DNA from 2 places in the Jatrophihabitans lederbergiae genome. Region 1 is predicted to be linked to the other one. Evidence: riboswitches for the same ligand, from Rfam matches in the RefSeq annotation. Region 1 holds a riboswitch; the other holds the start of a gene.
The links. Region 1 has a riboswitch for thiamine pyrophosphate ahead of RM423_RS01630 (purine-cytosine permease family protein). Riboswitches for the same ligand answer to the same signal wherever they lie in the genome.
Positions count from the first base shown of each region.

Region 2: it holds a riboswitch for thiamine pyrophosphate, as region 1 does, so the genes downstream of both, thiC (phosphomethylpyrimidine synthase ThiC) here and RM423_RS01630 (purine-cytosine permease family protein) in region 1, are expected to answer to the same signal.

Region 1 is NZ_JAVREH010000002.1:33,393-41,353, reverse strand. Features, by position in the region: gene RM423_RS01645 (class I SAM-dependent DNA methyltransferase) at 1-134, shown strand, start outside; gene RM423_RS01640 (SDR family oxidoreductase) at 259-1,020, shown strand; gene RM423_RS01635 (thiazole synthase) at 1,200-1,985, opposite strand; gene RM423_RS01630 (purine-cytosine permease family protein) at 1,995-3,374, opposite strand; TPP riboswitch at 3,372-3,501, opposite strand; gene thiD (bifunctional hydroxymethylpyrimidine kinase/phosphomethylpyrimidine kinase) at 3,515-4,474, shown strand; gene RM423_RS01620 (ROK family protein) at 4,537-5,487, opposite strand; gene RM423_RS01615 (mycothione reductase) at 5,484-6,851, opposite strand; gene RM423_RS01610 (LutC/YkgG family protein) at 6,862-7,602, opposite strand; gene RM423_RS01605 (LutB/LldF family L-lactate oxidation iron-sulfur protein) at 7,599-7,961, opposite strand, start outside.
Region 2 is NZ_JAVREH010000069.1:5,390-13,350, reverse strand. Features, by position in the region: gene RM423_RS22260 (alpha/beta fold hydrolase) at 1-369, shown strand, start outside; gene RM423_RS22255 (DUF6640 family protein) at 366-836, shown strand; gene RM423_RS22250 (anthrone oxygenase family protein) at 836-1,330, shown strand; gene RM423_RS22245 (hypothetical protein) at 1,612-1,998, opposite strand; gene RM423_RS22240 (hypothetical protein) at 2,242-2,604, shown strand; TPP riboswitch at 2,666-2,777, shown strand; partial or broken gene thiC (phosphomethylpyrimidine synthase ThiC) at 2,819-4,422, shown strand; gene RM423_RS22230 (hypothetical protein) at 4,562-5,335, shown strand; gene RM423_RS22225 (cupin domain-containing protein) at 5,494-5,847, opposite strand; partial or broken gene RM423_RS22220 (DUF1348 family protein) at 5,949-6,083, shown strand; gene RM423_RS22215 (hypothetical protein) at 6,236-6,709, opposite strand; gene RM423_RS22210 (hypothetical protein) at 7,161-7,406, opposite strand; partial or broken gene RM423_RS22205 (transposase) at 7,764-7,961, opposite strand, start outside.

The sequences.
Region 1 (7,961 bases):
ACCCCAGCGAGCTCGACCTCATGGCGCGAATCGCCGGCCTACAACTCCTCCACCGATGGAGCGGCTGGCGGCAGGAGCCGTTCACCATCGACAGTCGCAGACACGTCAGTGTCTACAGCCCACACCGCGTCTAGACACCTCCAATCACTTCGAGAGCAGCTGCCACATCACCCCGGGTCCCGCTTGCCGATCCTGAGCATCGTCCCGCAGCGGGATGTCGTATGACACCCGCCAGCATGGCCGGGCGAGAATGGCGGGGTGACTCGAACCGCATTGATAACCGGGGTGGGGCGGCGGCGAGGAATTGGTGCTGGTCTCGCAGCTGGTTTGGCAGCCGACGGCTGGGATCTCGTGCTTTCTTTCTGGCGTCCCTACGACGAGCGCCTCGGACTCGAAGCTGGCCCGAACGATCCGGAAGCACTGGCTGACGAACTGAGGAGCGTCGGCATCGACGTGGAGCTTGCGCCGGTCGATCTCGCAGACCCCGCCGGACCCCAGACGCTCATCGATGCTGCCGTGGCCCGTTTTGGACCGCTGGACGCACTGGTCCTGTCGCACTGTGAGAGCGTCGACTCCGACTTGCTCACGACCACGGTAGAGAGCTTTGATCGCCACTACGCCGTCAACGTCCGCGCGAGCTGGCTGTTGCTCGCCGCGTTTGCTCGCCAGCTGCCAGAATCAGGCGGCTCCGTGGTTGCCCTCACTAGCGATCACACAGTCGACAATTTGCCGTACGGGGCGACAAAGGCTGCGCTGGACCGCCTGATACTCGCTGCCGCGCACGAGCTCGGCGATCGCGGCCTGCGAGCCAATGTCATCAACCCCGGCCCCATCGACACCGGCTGGATGACGCCCGAACTCAACACCAGATTGTTAGCGGAGCAACCCACCGGGCGACTCGGAACACCGACCGACACCGCAAACGTGGTCAGGTTCTTGCTCTCCGACCAGGGTCGATGGATCAACGGGCAGCTGATCCACAGCAACGGCGGCTTTCCCAAGGGCCAGCTGCCCGTTTGAGGTCTAACGCGACGGCTGCAGTCGTCAGCGGCAATAGATCAATGGCGTTGAGCTAGCAGGTAGCAGCGCCGGCTTGGGTACTCCGCCTCGGGTACCGGCTGGCGTTCCACCTCGGCCGGTCCGCACCTCATGACTCCACACCGTGAGCTACGGAGTATCGGCGGTTCGCTATATATCGGTTAAGTCAGCATGCCGGTGAGCATCCCCTCGTACGGTGAGGACGCCTCGGCCCACCAGCGGCGCGGAATGCGCCCCGCCAGACACGAGTCGCGCCCGGCCTGAACCGCCAGCCGCATCGCCCGGGCCATCCGCACCGGATCGGCGGCGCGGGTGACCGCCGAGGCCACCAGCACCGCGTCGCAGCCCAGCTCCATCGCGGCGAGCGCGTCACCGGCGCTGCCGATGCCGGCGTCCAGGATCACCGGCACGCCGGCCTGCTCGACGATCAGCGCGATGTTGTGCGGGTTTCGGATGCCCAGGCCGGAGCCGATCGGCGCGCCGCCGGGCATCACCGCCGCGCAGCCGACCTGCTCCAGCCGCTTGGCCAGCACCGGATCGTCGTTGGTGTAGGGCAGGACGGTGAAGCCGGCGTCCACCAGCTGCTCACACGCCTCCAGCAACTCCGTGCCGTCCGGCAACAGGGTGCGCTCGTCGGCCACCACCTCGACCTTGACCCAGTCGGTCTGCAGCGCCTCGCGGGCCAGCTTGGCGGTCAGCACCGCCTCGGCCGCGGTTCGACAGCCCGCCGTGTTCGGTAGCACCTGGACGCCGGTCGCCCGCAGCACGTCCAGCACCGACCCGGCCGAGCCCGCGTCCACCCGGCGCATCGCGACCGTCGTCAGCTGCGTGCCGGACTCCACCAGCAGATCGGCCAAGCCGTCGAGGCTGGGCGCTCCCCCGGTGCCGACGATGAGCCGGGACGAGAACTCGGTACCGGCTATGACCAGCGATTCGGAAGTGCTCATGCGTCCCTCTCAGGTGTGCGAGTTGCTTGCGGCTGGCATCTCTGACCGGTGCGACCGGATGGGTCGGGGCGACCCGAACGGCAGCGCCAGCAGGACGGCCACCACGAACGAGGCTATGGAGGCCGACAGCCACGGGTGGCCCAGCGTGTGCGCCCGGGTGCCGACCGACGTCCAGAAGTCCGACCAGTGCGCGATGGAGCCGGGATTGATCAGCTGGTAGACCACGAACCCGACCAGCCAGGCCAGCAGCATGCCGGGCCGGGCCGGAGCGTCCTCGGAGGTGTCCCAGCCCCGGCCCTGGCTGCGAATCCAGGCCGCGATGAGCGCACCCGACATTGGAATGAAGACCGCGCCGATCAGGTAGAGGAAGTTGGCGTAGTCGTTGATGTTGATGGTGAGCGCCAGCGCCGTGGTGAGCACGCCGATGATCACGGTCAATACCCGGCGGTCCAGCGAGGACCTGAGGTTCTGCAGCGAGACCGCGGTGGAGTAGACGTTGGCAAAGCTCTGGTCGGTCTCGCGGATCACCAGGATCGCGAAGGCCAGGGTGCCCAGCGGCAGGCCGATGAACAGATCGAAGATCCGGCTGCCGTCCTGGGCGACCTGCGCGAGGGCGACCAACCCGATCACCAGGCAGGCGATCTGGGTCACTCCGTACCCGAGAAAGCCACCCGCGAACGCCGCGCGCGACGAGCGCGAGTGCCGGGAGTAGTCGGCGCCCAACGGCACCCACGAGATCGTCAGGGCCATTGCGGAGTCGACGGCCAGCCAGAAACCCTGCCAGGACCCGCTCAGCGCCGGCACCGGGTTGCGCAGCAGGCCGATCGCCAGCACCACCAGCGCGAACACCACCAGCACCGAGACGTACTTGCGCAGCGCCCGGATCCAGCCCAGCGGCCGGATCGTCAGGGCGGTGGTCACGACTCCGGCCAGCAGCAGGCACAGCCAGCGCGGCAGGTCCCCGGACGTCAGGGCCTGCAGGCCGGTCGAGATGGTCACCAGTTCGAAGACGGCCCAGCCCAGGCACTGGGCGATGTTGAGCGCGGTCGGCACGAACGAGGCCTTGGTGCCCAGCAGCCCGCGCAGCAGCACCATCGCCGGCGCGCCGGTCCGGGCGCCCAGCACCAGCGAGGCACCCAGGATCAGGCCGCCAAGCACCGAACCGACCACGACGGCCGAGACCGCCGCCGCCATGCTAAGCGGCTGCACGCCGTACGGGGCCAGGATCGCGATTGCCCCGCTGAACCCGAGCAGGCTGACGCCGACATTGCCCCAGAAGCCGAACTGGTCGAACAGGCTCAGGGTGCGGGGCGCGGCCTCGTTCAGCGTGGTGGGCGCCTCGGCGTGCGCATCGTCAATGGAAAGATCAGGATGGGTATCGACAGCCATGGGTGGCCACCTCTCTCCCTTCGCCGGTATTAGCCGGATCAGGTTCAAGCGGTCGGCGGCCGCACAGAGCAAACCCTGTTACGCCGCACCTCTCAGCCCGATCACGCAGGCTCCCGCGGGGACTGTTCTAGGTTAGTACGGTGCAGCCGACCAGCGACAATCCCGTAAACGCCCGCTTCACCGACACCGCGAATGATGCGGCGTCCGATACCGCCTCCGATGCGGCCAACGGTGCCGTGGACAGCGCCCCCGACAGTCCCGGGCGCCCCGCGCCGATCAGAGCGCTCACCATCGCCTCGTCGGACTCCGGCGGCGGTGCGGGCATCCAGGCCGATCTCAAGGCGTTCGCCCGCTGCGGCGTGCACGGGATGTCGGCGATCGTCGCGCTGACCGCCCAGAACACCGTGGGCGTCAACGCGGTCCACGAATGCCCGCCGGACTTCATCCTCGCGCAGCTGGACGCCATCTTCGACGATCTGCCACCGGCCGCCATCAAGACCGGCATGCTGTTCTCCGAGCAGATCATCACCACGGTGGCCCAGGCGCTGGCGGGCCGCGACGTGCCGCTGGTGGTGGACCCGGTCATGATCGCCTCGTCCGGCGCCCAACTGCTGCGCGAGGACGCGGTCGGCGCGCTCGTCGAGCTGCTGTTCCCGCTGGCGACGGTGATCACGCCGAACCTGATGGAGGCACAGGCACTCACCGGCCTGGGCAGCGAGGACCGCGCCGAGATCGCCGAGGCGCTGGTCGCCATGGGCGCCCGTGGCGTGCTGGTCACCGGCGGGCACGGGCAGCAGCACATCGACCACCTGTACGCCGACGGCCAGCATCTCGACATCCCGGTGCCCCGGTATCCGGTGGCGGCGACCCACGGGGCCGGCTGCACGCACTCCGCCGCCCTCGCCGCCTGCCTTGCTCGGGGGCTGCCCGTTGCGCAGGCCGCGCGGCAGGCCGCCCTGGTGGCGGCTTCGGCCGTCAAGCACGGGCTGGTCGGCCTCGGCGCCGGGGACGGTCCGGTGGACGTGCTGGACGTGCGCTCGATGCGCCCGCCGACGAGCTCACCAGCCGGCAACCCGGCTCAAGCAGGCCAACTGAGGTAGCCACGCTCAGGTAGGTCCGCCCGGTTAGGCAGGATCAGGTGGGCAGGCTCAGTTGGGCAGGCTCAGTTGGGATAGGCGGCCGGGTACGCCGCACCCACCAGCGGCGCCACCTCGGGATGCTCCGCCAGGCCGATCGCGAAGTGGCACGAGGCGTGCCGGGACAGTCCGCGGCGCAGTGGCTCCTCGATCAGGTCCCAGGACCGGCTGATGGAACCGCCGATCACGAGCATGTCCGCGCCGAAGGTTTCCAGCCACGGCCCGAGCACCTCGCCCAGCACGGTGAACGCCGCGGTGAAGGCGTCGCGCGCGGTCGGGTCGCCGCTTCTGGCCAGGTCGGCAATCTCTTTCACGTCCGTATCGTCAGGACGCCCGGTCGCCGTCGCGTACGCGCGCCGGATAGCCCGCCGGGACACCCAGTCCTCCAGCGGCCGGCCGGCGTGGTCGAGCAGGTGCACCTCGGCGTGCGGCGGCACCGACGGACCGCTGTCAACCACAGTGCCCTTGTCTAGAAAGGCGGAACCCACTCCGGTGCCCAGCGTGACGGCGGCACACCGAGTCGCTCCGCGCGCCGCTCCGACCAGCCACTCACCGCTCAGGAATGCGCTCGCGTCGTTGATGAACGTGATCGAGCCAGGCTGGTGCGGCAGCGCCTGGTGCAGCTCGGACCGGACGTCCACCCCGTTCAGGCCCTCGAACTTGCCGACGCCGGCGTAGTGGGCGACGCCGCGGGTGTAGTCGAACGGCCCGGGCATCGCGATTCCCCAGGTGGAGCCCTCTTCCGCCCCAAGCGTCGCCGCGGCAGCGACCAGGCCCTCGATCAGTTCGGCGGCCGTGCTCTCGGCGCGCAACTCCGTCCGGTACACCTGGCTGGTGTGCCAGTCGACGGGGCTGACCCAGGCCGCCGTCACGTGCGTGCCACCGACCTCGAGCACCGGGATGGCGTCGGGCTGACGGGGCTTCGGAGTGGCCCGGCCGACGGCCGGCTCACCGGCGGGCCGGCTCCGGGTGTTCACGATTCGTTCAGGCCGAGCTTGAGCAGGGCGTTCTCGACGACCTCCATCAGCGCCGGGTGGATCCAGTACTGCCCTCGTGCGACGTCCTGTACCCGCTGGCCGAAGGACATCGCCTGGACCAGCGGCTGGATCAGGTTCGAGGCCTGGTAACCCATCAGGTGCGCCCCGAGCAGCAGCCCGGTGTCCGGATCGGCGATCAGCTTGCAGATGCCGGTCTGATCCTCGGTCGCCCAGCCGTAGGCAGTGTCGCCGAAGTCCTGGGTGGCGACCACGTAACGCAGGTCGCGTGCCCTTGCCGCCTCTTCGGTCAGGCCGACGCTGGCGATCTGGGGCTGGGTGAACACCGCGGCCGGAACGAAGCGGTGGTCGAACTTGCGCAGGTCCTCGGGGTGAGTGAGGTTGTGCGCCACCACCCGGGCCTCGTGGTTGGCGACGTGCTTGAGCTGGTAGTCCGACGAGACATCGCCGAGCGCCCACACGCCCTCGACGTTCGTGCGGCCGTGGCAGTCGACCTGGACGCGGCCGTCGATCGTGGTGGCGATGCCGGCGGCGGGCAGGTCCAGGGTGTCGGCGTTCGACACCCGGCCGGTGGCGACGAGCAGCGCGTCGCCGACCAGGGAGGTGCCGTCGAGAAAGTCCAGCCGGATCTCGTCGGCGTCCCCGGTGACCTTGCTGAGCTGGGCGCTGAGCTTGAGGTCCCACTGGCCGGACGCGACCACGGTGAAACGGTCGGCGATCTCGGAGTCCAGGTGGCGCAGCAGCCGCATCCCGCGCGAGACGACGGTGACCTGCGAGCCGAGCGCCGAGAACACGTGTGCGAACTCGGCGCCGATGTAGCCCGCGCCCAGGGTCAGCAGCCGCTCGGGCAGCTTGTCGATGCGCATGATCGTGTCGGAGGTGTAGTAGGTCACGCCGGACTGGGCGACCACGTCCGGAATCATCGGACGCCCACCGGCGGCGATCACGATCTGGTCGGCGCTGAACTCTTCCCCGGTTTCGACCTTGATCGTCTTGGGCCCGGTGAACTGCCCGCGTCCGAGGAAGGTCGTGGTGTTCTCGCCGTTGGTCCGGTACGCCAGGCCGCCCGCCGAGATGGGATCGATCCGGCCGAAGACCCGGTCGCGGATGTCGGCCCACCGGGCGCCCTCGAACCGAGAGTCGACGCCGAAGCGCGCCGAGTGCCGGATGGTGTTGGCGACATCGGCGGCGTAGACGTACATCTTGGTGGGGATGCAGCCGACATTCAGGCAGGTGCCCCCGAAGCTGCCGGATTCCACGATGGCGACCGGCTTGCCGGCGAAGTCCGGAGTGATGAGCGAGTTCCCGGAACCGCTGCCAATTATCGCGAGCTCAAAGTCGGCCACGGGCGTCAGCTTACTGCCGGGCCGGGGACGTTTCGCCCAACGGTGTCGCGAGGTGCCCGTCCGGTAGCGGTGGCGAAACCAGCACCACGACCAGGGTGCGCGGCCCGTGCACGCCCTCTACCCGGGACAGCTCGATGTCACTGGTGGCGCTGGGGCCGCTGATCCAGGTCAGCGGGCGGGTGGCGTCGAGCAAGGCCACCGCATCCGGGACGTTGGCCACGACCTGGTCCTCGCCGACCACGATCAGGTGATAGTCCGGCACCAGCGTCAGCGCCCGCCGGCCCTGGCCGGGACCCGAGTCGAGCACCACCGTTCCGGTCTCGGCCACCGCCAGCGCGCAGGTCGTCAGCACGCCGTCGAGCCCGTCGAGTTCGGGAGTGCTGAGCGGCGGGTCGTCGCGGACCACGGTGGTCCGCACGGCGGCCAGCAACTCCGGTGGAAAGCCGGCCGGAGCCACCACCCGGCGCGCGCCGTGCTGGTCCAGAGCGGCGGCGATCACCTCCGCCGCGGTGCCGGCGTCGGCGCGGTGCACGGTTGCCCGGTAGTCGACGAGCCGGTCCACCAGCCGGTTGAGCAGCGCCGTCCGGGCGTCCCGCCCATCGGCGCCGTCCGCGCCCCGCTGCAGTTCGTGCTCACCGGCAAGGCGGTAATGCCGGGCCACCGGGGCGGGCTCGGGCCGGTCCGAGAGCGCCGTCCGAATCCGCGCCAGCACCTCGTCCCGGGCACTCAGCCCTTCCGCCGATGCGCTCACGACTCGTCCCTGCCGGTGCGTACCCACCAGTCCCGGAACGTCTCGGCCGGGGGCGGCGGCAGGTCCCGGGCACCCGTCCAGGCCGACAGCGGCGGCGGCAACCTTCTGATCCCGCCGTCCGAACCGGCTGCCCGTGAGCCGAACAGCCGGCCGAGCCGGCCGGCACGCAGGGCCCTGGTCCAGCGCGTGCCGTTGGCCATGGACCAGGCCACCGCCGCCATCGCGGCCTCTTCCGGTGAGGGCAGCCGGCGCTCGGCGCGCTTGGCATCAACGGCCCGGGAGCGAAGATGCACCAGCATGGACGGGATGTCGATCGCCACCGGGCACACGTCGTAGCAGGCTCCGCACAGCGAGGACGC
Region 2 (7,961 bases), on a different contig from region 1:
GTCCTGCTCAACCCCGTCGGGCCGGCACCCACGCAGCCCGAGATGGCCCACCGACGTCCTCCCCAGACGCCTGAGGTCGTGGGCCCGTCTTTGGACCTGGTGCGCAGCTACACCGGCCCGGCGATGTGCAGCCCGGACCTGTCCGAACGCCTGAGTGCCATCGAGCAGCCCATCCTGGTCGTGTGGGGAGCCGATGACCCGGTGCTCCCGCTGGCCTACGGCCAGCGAATGGCCGCCGACCTGGGCGACGCGACGTGCGTCGCCGTGCCCGGCGCCGGGCACCTGCCGCACGAGGACGCGCCGGAGCAGACCCTGGCCGTGATCCGCGGCTTCCTGGACTCGACACGAGTGGCGCGGGTGACCCGTTGAGGCCCGCGACCCGGCGTCTGTTGGGGCAGGCACTGGTCACCGCAGGGGCGCTGGTACCCGCCGTCGGCTCCTTCGTCGCCGACTGGAGCCCGACGCACGTCTACAACCCCGACTGGTCGGCGCACGCCAAGTTCCACCTCGGCCAGACACTGGCCCTTGCCGCGGGGTCCTCCGCCGTCAGCATCTGGCTGACCTGGCGACCTCGGCCCAGCGATGCGCGGCTGCGCGGCGCGCTGCTGGCCGGAGGGCTGTTCTGGCTCACCCAGCTGCCGGCCCTCCTCGTCCCGGGCGCCGCCCTGGTGGATCCCGACACGCCGACCCAGCCGTTCGACCTCTGGGGCCTGCCGGTCAACCAGATCACCGTCACCGGGGTGGTGATCGTGCCGCTGCTGGTCGTGGGGTACTACCTGCAGCGGGGCGCGATGGCCGACCGGACACCGGCCGGAATTCGGGAGAGGACGGCGTGATGAGGGCCGCGCGCACGGTGCACGCCTCCAGACGGGCACGCAGCGCACGGGTCACCGCAGTCGTGTCATCGGTCTTGTCCAGCGGTGTGCTCTTCGGGACCGTCGCCAGCCTCACCCCGTCGAAGCGGGGCTTCGACAGCTCCACCTACACGACCGTTCAGCAAGCCACGGTCCGCAACCTCCGGCCAATCATGGGCGTGCTGCTGCCAACCTCAGTGCTCGCCAACCTCGCCGTGCTCATCACCACCGACCGCGCCGACCCCAGCGCACGGCGAAACGCCCTGACCGGACTGCTCGGCCCGCTGACCTCACTCCTGCTCACCGCGCGATGGGAGCTGCCGATGAACTCCCAGGTGCTCGCCTGGCATCCGGACAACCCGCCGGCGGACTGGACGGCCACCCGCGATCGCTGGGAGATGGTGCACCTGATCCGGACAGCAACAGCTCTCATCGGTTTGTCCGGCACCCTTGCAGCACCCTCGACGCAGACCTGAGCGGCGTCGGCACAGCTCCCATCGGGAAACTGTGCCTCGCGCACGCGGTCGACGGGGCCGCTGCGCCGATAAGGAGCCGTTAAGTCGCCCTGGCTGCTCAGAAGCCCCTGACCCCCATCCACGGGCCAGCCGCCCTGGATCGGGGCGTCTCACTTCCAAAGAAGTGAGACGGTCGGTCAAGGCCACCTGCTCGGCCTGTTGAACCTGATCGTTGGAGCGCCTCCAGTTCAGCAGAGCTTTGCTGGCGCTCGCGGAGAAGGATCGGCTCCGCGAACAGCCAGCTACTCCACCGTCGGACGACTCATCCGACGGGCCGGCCGCAGCGTGACACCAGCTCGAAGCAGGTAGTTGCGGATGGTGTTATGGCCGACACCGAACTGCGGGCCGAGCTGCTTCAGGGTGGTGCCGGCTTGGTAGAGGCGGATTATCTCGGGGAGCTGGTCGTCGGTCAGGACCTTCTGGGGCCGAGGCTGGGTGTCAGACCGGACGAGGTGGTCGTAGACGGTTCGTTTGTAGATCCCGAATGCCCGGGCAAGTTCAGCCAAGCTGGCGCCGGCTTCGTAGCGTTCCACCAGCTTGGCGATGTCAGCCGGGTCGAGCCGGCGCTGGTGCTGTCGTAGCTCGAGCCGAACGTTCTGCTCCTGCTCGGTTGGGATGCTGGCCTGCACAACAGCGGCCCGAGATCGCGGTAGACCAGACGTTGCAGCCCTGGTCGTGATCTTGAGAGCTCGAACCAACGGGGGTGGAAGGCTTGAAAGGCACTCTCTCAGGTGCACCAGAGCGACGTCTTTCAAACCTGCACCCCGTTGAACGGGTGCAGGTTATTCTTTTCTGGCCGTTGTGTCCGAATGCGCTTGATGTAGACGGCGTTCTTCTCGGACATGAGTTATCCGTTGATCCACACTGCGAACGTGCCGTACACCATCGTGCGCGCGACACAGTTCTTCGAGTTCCTCCGCGCTATCGCCGACTCCGCGACCGACGATGACACCGTGCGGGTCTCATCCGCGCGGCTGCAGCCGATCGCCGCCCAGGACGTCGCCGGCGCGGTGAGCGAGATCGCCTTCTCTGACCCGGTAACGGAGTCGTCGAGGTGGCCGGGCCAGAAGCGATGGACTGGACGTGCTGATCCGCGACGTCCTGGTGAGCTGTTCGGCGACTCGCATCGTCACCGCCGCGACCAGAACCGAACCAGGAGCCACCATCATCGTGGCGCCCATCGTTTGACCGCAGTACGACGCCGGGTGCGCACGTATGCGCCGATGCGGGGATAGTCGCTGGGGCGCTGGCCGGGGGGCTCGGGGTAGAGGTTGTTGATGGTGCGAGGATGAGTGGGTATCGACCCGCGGGAGCCTGGTGTGCCGGGCTGAGAGGGGGGCATTTTCAGCCCCCGACCGCTGAACCTGATCCGGGTAATGCCGGCGCAGGAAGGGAGCGCTCCTTCGTGGCGTCAGCTTGCCCAACCATCGAGTGGAAGGTGTTGGTGGTATGAAGCGCAAGGTGTGTGTAGAGGGTTCTCGCACTGATGTGCAGGTCCCGTTCAGTGAGATCGGCTTGTCCGGCGGCGAGCCGTCGCTGCGGCTTTATGACACGTCGGGTCCGGGGAGTGATCCCGAGGTGGGGTTGGCTGCGCTGCGGCAGTCGTGGATCTGGGAGCGTGGCGATGTGGAGTCGGTGCCCGCGCAGGGTTCAGCGAACGCGGGGCGAACGGTGCTGCGGGCCAAGGCCGGCAGAACGGTGACGCAGCTCGGGTATGCCCGGGCCGGTGTGGTGACGCCGGAGATGGAGTTCGCCGCAATCCGCGAAGGTCTGGAGCCGGAGATCGTGCGGGGAGAGATCGCGGCTGGGCGTGCGATCCTGCCGAACAACATCAACCATCCTGAATCCGAGCCGATGCTGATCGGTGAGCGGTTCCTGGTGAAGATAAACGCCAACATCGGCACCTCCGCGGTGTCGTCCTCGATCGCTGAGGAGGTGGACAAGTTGACCTGGGCCTGTAAGTGGGGTGCTGACACGGTGATGGATCTGTCGGCCGGCAAGCACATCCATCAGACTCGCGAGGGGATCGTGCGGAACTCGCCCGTGCCGATCGGGACGGTGCCGCTGTATCAGGCGTTGGAGAAGGTGGACGGTGACCCGCAGCAGTTGTCGTGGGAGGTGTATCGGGACACCGTGATCGAGCAGGCCGAGCAGGGTGTGGACTACATGACCGTGCACGCCGGGGTGCTGCTACGTCACGTCCCCCTCGCCGCGGACCGGGTCACGGGCATCGTGTCGCGCGGCGGGTCGATCATGGCGGCGTGGTCGCTGGCCCGGCACGAGGAGAACTTCCTCTACACCCGCTTCCGGGCACTGTGTGAGATCTTCGCGGCCTATGACATCGCGTTCTCCCTCGGCGACGGGCTACGACCGGGGTCGATCGCTGATGCCAACGACGCGGCGCAGTTCGCCGAGCTGAGGACCCAGGGCGAGCTGACCAAGATCGCGTGGGAGTACGACGTGCAGGTGATGAACGAGGGCCCCGGGCATGTTCCGATGCACAAGATCAAGGAGAACGTCGACAAGCAGAAGGAATGGTGCGCCAACGCGCCGTTCTACACCCTCGGCCCGCTGACCACCGACATCGCACCGGCCTATGACCACATCACCTCCGCGATCGGCGCGGCGATGATCGCCATGTTCGGCACCGCAATGCTGTGCTACGTCACCCCGAAGGAGCACCTCGGCCTGCCGAACCGTGATGACGTCAAAGCGGGTGTGATCGCCTACAAGATCGCCGCGCACGCCGCTGACCTGGCGAAGGGGCACCCAGGTGCGCAGGCGTGGGACGACGCGCTGTCCAAGGCGAGGTTCGACTTCCGGTGGGAGGACCAGTTCGGCCTAGCCCTTGACCCTGACACCGCGCGGTCCTACCACGACGAAACGCTGCCGGCCTCGCCGGCGAAGACCGCGCATTTCTGCTCGATGTGCGGACCAAAATTCTGCTCGATGAAGATCTCTCACGAGCTCAAGGACCTCACCGCCGAGGGCATGCGCCGCAAATCCTGGAGTTCGTCGAAGCCGGCGCCCAAGTGTACCTGCCTGTCGACTGACCTAGGGCAGGCGGCGACGAGCCGGCAGCGGGGCGCCCTCGTGTGAGTTTCGTGTTGTCTTTTTAAGACAAGAGTGTCATGGTGGGTTACCGATTACTCACTCTGAGTAGTCGGACAACGACTATGGAATGGAACTTCGATGAGTACATCAGCACGCGCCGCGGGCTCGGGTCTCGCCTTTCTCGCCGCCTGCGCGGTGATCGGCGGTGGGGGTGTTGCCTTCGCCGCGCCGTCTCAAGCCTCCGGGCCGCATAGCAAGCCGGCGTCGCACGGGCACCCCGCCTCCCACAAGCCGGTCGACCACCTCGCCGGACAGCGCGCAGGTGCTGGTCACGCGCTGGCTGCTGACACCGCCCGGGTGACCCGGATCGCCTCGGCCGAGACAGCCTCGTCGGTGCTGTCCGTCGTGAACAAGGCGGCCCTTGCCACCGCATCCTCCGCCGATCTCGCGGCGCTGAGCACCGATAAGGGCACTGTCGCGAGCGCGACGACGGCAGCTCAGATCCGGGCCGCGATACTGGCCGGCGCGCGGACCGCCCGGGGCGCGCAGCTTCAACTGCAGCTCCTGACCTCGGCCGACCAGGCCCAGCTCAGCGTCGCGACGCTCACCTCAAGCGCCGCCGCCTTGGCCGCCCAGGCGCAAACCCTGCAAGACAATGGAACTGACACCAGCACTGTCACTACTCCGCTTGCCGACCTCGCCACCGCGCTCGCCCAGGCCGACGCCGACATCCAGACCGCGACGGCCACCGCCCTCGCGGTTCCCGCGAGCCCGACGGACGCGCAGCTGCACACAGCCACCGTGACCGCCCGCCAGCAACTCGCTGCCGCAGCCACGGCGCTGGACGTCGCGACCCAGGACCTGTCCACCGCCACCGACGCCCTCACCGCGCTGCAGACCCCGACGGCCTGACCGCCGGGGCCACGGGCCACGTTCGCTGCCGCGCGTCGTGAGCGGCGGCTGGCCGATCTGGACCGGGCCTGCCGGACCGTCACCCCCGAACAGGCGGGGTTACGGGTCGGCGTCGGACGTCATCGGTATCACCGGAGAGGTCGACCTCCCCGCCATCCTTACTCGAGTCGCCGGCCGGTGTTGCCCTGTTCGGTGCCGTCCTGTGTCGTGCCTCGGGGTTCAACCATGACGATGCGCGTTCCCGGCTCTGCCCGCGGTCGGTGCTGCACGCCACGCGGCACCGTGAACACATCCATCGGCTCCAGCGTCACCGACCGGTCCGGGAGGTCAAGATGCAACCGCCCAGCGACCACGAGGAAGACCTCGTCGGTGTCGTCGTGCGCGTGCTCGGCGAACTTGCCCTCCACGTTCGCTGCCTTGATGTCGTAGTCATTGACCTCACCGACGACGTGCGGCGACCACATCTCAGGCACTTGGTTGAGGACATCGTGGACGTTCCGTTTCTCTGTCACCGTCTCAGTATCCCGGCAGCACGTCGGGCGGTGGGCTTTCGACGGCTGGTGAGATCGTGAACTGCCTTCTGCGCGCGGTCCAGCACGGCGGTCGGCGCGGTGGCGGGTGGTGGCGCAGCTACGGCAACGAACTCTGGCAATTCGATGCGCAGGGCTTCATGAACCGGCGTGAGGCCAGCATCAACGACCTGGCTGTCACCGAGGACGAGCGCTGCATCTTCGGTCCGCGCCCGGACACCGGATATCCAGCTCGCCAGCCGCGCTCCGCAGGGCGCGCTCGACCGGGTGGCCGACGCGCCAGCCGGACGATGGGACCGCCGTGGCCGGGGACATCGTTCTATCCCCGGCCACGGTGTCGCTCCAGGACGTGCGCGGCTGCGGTGTGGCGTCAGCCGCCGGTGGACGTGCCGATTGGCGGTCCGGCCGGGCGGTCCTTGGCCTCGTCCCCGGCGTGGAGCTTGTCGATGATCGTCGTCCCGTTGACTGTCTGGGTGTTGAAGGTGACCGCGTCACCGACGGCGAGGTTGCTGAGCTGCGCCTCGCCGTTCTTGTCGATGTCGCTGGTGGAGGTGACGCCGTAGGTCGTCGTGCCGGCGGTGGTCTTGATCGTCACCGAGTTCGTCCCGACGGCGGAGACGGTGCCGCTGTTGGCCGGTATGTGGTATCCGCGGCCGGAGTTGCTGCTCGATGAGGAGTCGGTGGCCCCGGGGCTGGCCGTCGTGGCGGCGCCGGCACCGACGGTGCTGGCGATGACGACTCCGGCGGCGCCGCCGGCGAGGATCCCGAGGATGCCGATCGTCAGACCGCGACCCGGCCCCGTCGATGCGGGAGGCGTCGGCGGGGCCGGGTAGTGGAGGCTCATGGTGGGTCCTTTCTTCGGCCGCGATGGTGCGGCGGTGGGTGTCATCCGGCAGGCGCCGGCGACATCAGGGCTACGCCGAGAGGTGCTCGGCGTAGCGGCTCAGGAGGGCCGTGCTTGATGAGGGTCGTGGTGCCGTCGGACCAGACGACAAAGGCCTGATCGGCCGGGACAGGTCTCGAGCCATCGCGCGGCGTCCGGCCCCCTGCGCGTAGGCGGCGGTGGCATCGATGTCGGCCCAGGCCAGGATGTTGCCGGGATTGGAGATTGAAGTCATTGGTCGAGGTCCGCGGGGGCAGGCCACGGCGTCGTGCCACGACTCCAAGTCACGTCTCGCCGAGTGAGGAGTTCGGACAGGGCCGCTTGCAGCCCCTCGACAGGAAGGGTATGCGACGCCGATGGACGACGGGCCGACGGGCCGACGGTCAATGAAGTCCTTGTAGTCACGACTCATTTATCGTCGGCCGGGCTTGCGTTCACCTGCCGAGTACCTGAGAGTTAGCTGCCAGCCCCCGATGCGGTGATCCATCGCGACGGCCACGGTGTTGCCGTTGCGCCCGGAGCCGGCCGCCCAGTCGGTGAGGTTGAACGGTACCGAGCTGGTCGATCCATCGGTGTGGGTGATGCTCGCCTGCGAGGTGACGTCACCGCCGTGCGCCGCTCCGATCAGGTGCAGGGCTGAGAAGTTTCCGTCAGGCACGGCGAGTTGCTGGCCGCGGGCGGTGACGAAGTTCTTGTTCGTGGCACTCCGTCCGGCATCGAGTAGCCAATGTTATCAAGGGTGAACGATCCTGCAGGCGGGAGCAGTGCCGCGTCGTAACTCCAGCCGGAGCTGTAGAAGTTCCCGGAGTCCGGAGCCGTAACGGTGGCCGTTCCGTCCAGGTCCGCATCCGATGACAGGTCGAGCCCACAGCCGCCTCCCGAGGTGGCCACGCAACCGACATCCTTCAGTTCGATTACCGCGGTCCGCACCACCGGCGCGACGCCGGCAGCTCGGACAGTGACCGTGACCGGGTAGCGCCCAGGCGTGGCGTGTGGCGGAACATCGAGCCGGATGGGCAACGACATCGATCACGACCGGACTGTCCGCGTCGGCGGCGTGGTTCGGGGCGTGCTGCCCGGCCGCGGCCCACACCCTGGCCCGCGCTGCGGCGCGGGCCGCGTCGATCGCCGCCAACGCCCGGTCGGCGTCGGCGGCGAGGGTGTCGACCAACCGCGAGACGGTCGGGTCCGAGGCGACCGGCCCGAACAACGC